Regions from separate parts of the Rhodoferax mekongensis genome, predicted to be linked through region 2. Evidence: predicted binding sites of a transcription regulator. Region 2 holds the regulator's gene; the other holds the start of a gene.
What was found. The regulator sigma-54, encoded in region 2, starts transcription at its own class of promoters, with help from an activator protein. The targets are predictions, from matches to a motif close to TGGCANGNAANCTGCTTT.

Region 1: RAN89_RS03805 (pilin) is a predicted target of sigma-54. The motif match lies at 1,302-1,319, and genes of this name have one in related genera.

The regions. Positions count from the first base shown of each region.
Region 1 is NZ_CP132507.1:777,834-780,241, reverse strand. Features, by position in the region: gene RAN89_RS03810 (PglL family O-oligosaccharyltransferase) at 1-692, opposite strand, end outside; gene RAN89_RS03805 (pilin) at 738-1,268, opposite strand; gene RAN89_RS03800 (GspE/PulE family protein) at 1,387-2,408, opposite strand, start outside.
Region 2 is NZ_CP132507.1:193,406-195,813, forward strand. Features, by position in the region: gene RAN89_RS00885 (THUMP domain-containing class I SAM-dependent RNA methyltransferase) at 1-380, opposite strand, end outside; gene RAN89_RS00890 (RNA polymerase factor sigma-54) at 377-1,975, opposite strand; gene lptB (LPS export ABC transporter ATP-binding protein) at 2,091-2,408, opposite strand, start outside.

The DNA.
Region 1 (2,408 bases), 580 kb from region 2:
TAATTTAGGAACCGCTTTTTTTGCTTAAAACCGAAAACAATCATATACATGACAACCAGCACTTCCGAAAGTATTGCCGTGCGCGATTGTGTAGCGGCTATTGCAATAGCAAAGTATGCTTGAATAAAGATGATTGTGGCGACACATATTTTCCCTCTTGCTTGCAGCCCCAGAGCAGCAATAACACCTAACACTAGAGTAGTAGCAGCTTGATTGGATTGCCCCAAGTTGGCTCTTGCCCTGCCATTCGGCAAAGGCTCTAAAATCAAGTCGCCGAACTCAGAAGTTATATTTAGTTGCTGGCTTATTACCTGAAAAGAAACTGCTATTGACACCCATACCAAGAGCAACTGAAGATGGTATAAAGTCGTCAAATTCTTTGCATCCAGTCGATGCCATTTGACGGATATACAGACCAAGCCGAGATAGACAATACCGACCAATACGTCTCCCAAATACTGCTTTGTAAATATCTGAGAGACTATCGTTACTATGAAAATCAATGCGAATACACATGCTTCACCACGTGTGGTGTCAACTGCATTTCTAAAGACTAAGGCTATTCCAATCAAGGCAACTGCTGCGAAGGCGGGGAATTCTGTATGATAAGCAGTCCAAGGCGGGAAATGATCGGGAATCAGCCAACATAATCCCAAAACCCAAAAAGATAATTTTGATAAAAAAATTTTCATAAAAAAAGGGCTCAAAGAGCCCTTCTTCCTATGCACTGATGTCAATTATGGTGCAAATGTACCGGCTCCGTATGTGCCAGCTACAGTGGCATCCCGGCAAGAACCTGGTAAGAATTTCGGATTTACACCACCGGTTGCGGTCAATCCAGCCGCTACGTTTGTTGCGACAGTAGGAGATGATGGGCCGCACAGCCAAGCAGTAACATTTCCTCCAGCAGTTATCGTAGCGCTGGGAGCCAAGATAATAGAACCCGGGCCTGACGCCAAATTAGATGCCACGCGGATAGCTCCAGCGGCACTGGTTTGGATTCGGTTTACGTTGCCAGCAGGAATCGACGTTTCGCATCCCCACCCGCCAGCGATAAACTGAGAGGCAGCTGATGTTGCGGTTTGCACTGTCTCGGTGATAGTTGTCCGGCATTGAGAAGCAGCCAAAATCACTTCTGAAATCTTCGCACGCACTGTGTAATCTTGATAAGCAGGAAGCGCAACTGCGGCCAAGATGCCGATAATTGCCACAACAATCATCAATTCGATGAGCGTAAAGCCTTTTTGAATAGCACGTTTTAATTTCATGGTGTTCTCCACGTAAGATTAGGGGAGCTAGGTCAAGCAAACAGCATGCCAATTAGGATTATTCCGATAAAGACCTTAGCACTACCCAAAAGCTATCAATTTTGTCATTCGGGTGCTACTACTTGATACAAACTTGTCGCACCATCTTCAAGTCCGTCATTCCCATCAGCACCTTCTCCATACCATCCATTTTGAGAGTCCTCATCCCACCCTCCACGGCACAGGAAAAGAGTTCTGCGACCCTCGCTCGCTCTTGGATCAACTTCTTCAAATCGTCATCAGCCACCATAAGTTCGTGCAAGCCAACGCGGCCCTTATAACCGGTATTGTTGCACTTGTCGCATCCGACTGCGCGATAAAGCCGAAGTTGGCCTCCCTCTCCATAAGATTTGGTCCATTGATCCAAGAGCTTCTTGGATTCCAGCTCGTAGTTGGCTTGCCAGGACTTCGTGTTTCGAAGTTCCTCAGAATATTCTTTGCAGAACAAACGAAGCTCATCATCCGTCGGCACATAGGCCTCCTTGCATTCACAGAGCTTTTTCGCCAGTCGCTGTGCAAGAATGCCTAGTAGCGCATCCGCGAAATTGAATGGGTCCATCCCCATATCCAAAAGCCGAGTGATGGATTCAGGTGCTGAATTGGTGTGTAACGTCGAGAAAACCATATGCCCCGTCAATGAAGCTTCAACGCCCATCGAGACCGTTTCTTTATCTCGTGATTCGCCCACCATAATGATATCGGGATCTGCCCGTAAAAAGGCGCGCATCACTAATGCAAAATCAATTCCTGCTTTCTTATTAATCTGTACTTGACGCAGGCCCCTCTGTGTAATTTCAACAGGATCTTCAGCTGTCCATATTTTGGTATCTGGTGTATTCAGAAACTTTAATATGGAATGTAGTGTCGTGGTCTTGCCGGAGCCCGTAGGGCCGCAAACATAGAACAGCCCATAAGGCTTACTGACTGTGGACTCCAGCCTCGCCTTGTTGTGGACAGTCAGGCCCAGTTTTTCAAGCGGAATCGGCTCACCGGCTGCCAGTATTCGCATCACCACATCTTCGACCCCACCAGCGGAGGGAATGGTTGCCACCCGAAGCTCAATATCTAGTGGACCATACTTCTTGAACTTAATCTTTCCAT
Region 2 (2,408 bases):
TCGCGAAAGCGGTCGCACACGGCGTCCTTCACTTTGAGCGCCGCAAAGTTCAGCGAGGTGAGCGGGCTGTGCTGGGCAGTGACTTCCACCTTGATACTTTCGCGCGGAGTGAACCAGCGCTCCCACGCCACTTGCATGGCGGCGCGGTACAGGTCCTGCTCGCTGCGGTATTCGGTGTACGACACCAGCACCAACACCCGCTGGGCCAAGCGGCTGTACAGGTTGAGCAGCATCGCATGCTCAAACCCGGTGCGCACGGCCACGCCCCCGCGCTGCTTGGTGATGCAGCCGGGTGGTAAGCCGGTGATCTGCAAAATCTCCGGCGCCAGATATTCCTCCACGCCGGCGGCGCAGGGGAGAAAGAGAGTCAATTGGTTCATAGCGCTTTGCGGAGTGAGGCGGGGGCAATCTTCAGGCCCTCGCGGTATTTGGCCACGGTGCGCCGGGCGCATTCAATGCCCTGCTCTTTGAGCATGTCGGAAATCTGGTTGTCGCTCAAGGGCTTTTTCGGGCTCTCGGAAGCGATGAACTGCTTGATCAGCGCCCGCACCGCCGTGCTGGAGGCGTTGCCGCCAGACTCAGTGCCCAGGCCGGAGCCGAAGAAGTACTTCAACTCAAACGTGCCGAAGGGCGTCGCCATGTATTTGGCAGTGGTCACCCGGCTGATGGTGGATTCATGCAAGCCCAGTTCGTCTGCAATTTCGCGCAGCACCAGCGGGCGCATGGCCAGTTCGCCATGGGTGAAGAAGTTTTTTTGACGCTCCACAATCGCTGTGCTCACGCGCAGGATGGTGTCAAAGCGCTGTTGGATGTTCTTGATAAACCAGCGCGCCTCCTGCAGGCGCTGCTGCAGACCGGCGTGGCTGGAGCTGGCTTTGTGGTTGCGCAGCACATTGGCGTAAATGTCGTGCACCTTGAGGCGCGGCATCACATCCGGATTCAGTTGCACCCGGAATTTGGGCATTCCGCCCACCTTGCCGATGGGCACCACCAGCACATCAGGCACGACGATATTGCGCTCCACATCCATAAAGCGGCGGCCGGGCTTGGGCTCCAGACGGGCTATGAGTGCAATGGCCTCGCGCACCAGAGCATCGCTACCCACACCTGCTTGCACGAGGCGCTTGATGTCGCGACGGGCCAGCAGTTCCATGGGTTGCTTGCAAATGGCCAAAGCCACCTGCAGTACCTCAGTGCGATCCAATTCGCCATCTTCATCCGCGGTGGTCAGCAATGCCCGCAGTTGCAAGCGCAAACATTCACCCAAGTCACGCGCACCGACACCGACCGGTTCCAGGCTGTGAAGCAGGCCCAATGCCACAGTGAAGTGGTGCACCAGTTCGTGGAGCTGCTCTTCGTCGGCAGGGTGCAGACTCTGGGCTAGCTCGGCCAGCGGGTCTTCCAGGTAGCCGTCGTCGTTGAGGGACTCGATCAGGAAGCGCAGTGCGGCCGCATCCTCGGCGCTCAAGCGCAAAGCGGCGGCTTGGCGGTGCAGAAAGGACTGCAAAGACTCGCCCGAACGTGCCAGTTCGGTCGCATCCTTCTGCTCGTCGTCGTCCAGGTTGTTGGTTTTGGCTTTGGCATCCACACCCCATTCGCCGTCGTCGGGGGTCATCTCAGTGGTGCCGTCGCCCTCCCAGTCGGGTTCATCGCTGCCGGACAGCGGAGTCGTCTCATCCTCATTCGAGCTGCTAGCGCTTGTACTGCTTGCGTAGTCAGCTATCGAATGAGGAGCAAAGTCAGCCTCTTCGGATAGACGGTCTCCATCACTCACCGGTGCATCCACCGCATCCAGGCCAAAGTCTTCCCGCTCAGCACGCTCTTCGGTGAGCTCCAGGAAGGGGTTTTCGTCCAGCATCTGCTCCACCTCCTGGCTGAGCTCCAGCGTGGAGAGTTGCAGCAAGCGGATGGATTGTTGCAGCTGCGGGGTGAGCGCCAGATGCTGCGAGACGCGTAAAGACAATCCTTGCTTCATGTCAAAACAAGCCTGTCATCGGAGAGAGCGGCAATTTGCCGCAGGGCCGCCCCAAGGCAAATTTGCCCCCTTGGGGGGCAGCGACCCGCACAGCAGTGGAGCGTGGGGGTCATGGTCACATCTTGAAGTTTTCGCCGAGGTAGACACGGCGGACATCGGCGTTGTTCACGATATCGGCCGGAGTGCCTTCGGCCAGCACGTGCCCGTCGCTGATGATGTAGGCGTGGTCGCAAATACCCAGCGTTTCGCGCACGTTATGGTCGGTGATGAGCACGCCAATGCCTCGTGCCTTCAGGAAATTGATGATGCGTTGAATCTCGATCACCGCAATCGGGTCGATACCTGCAAAAGGCTCATCGAGCAGGATGAAACGCGGCCTTGTCGCCAGCGCGCGGGCTATTTCCACCCGACGGCGCTCGCCACCGGAAAGGGC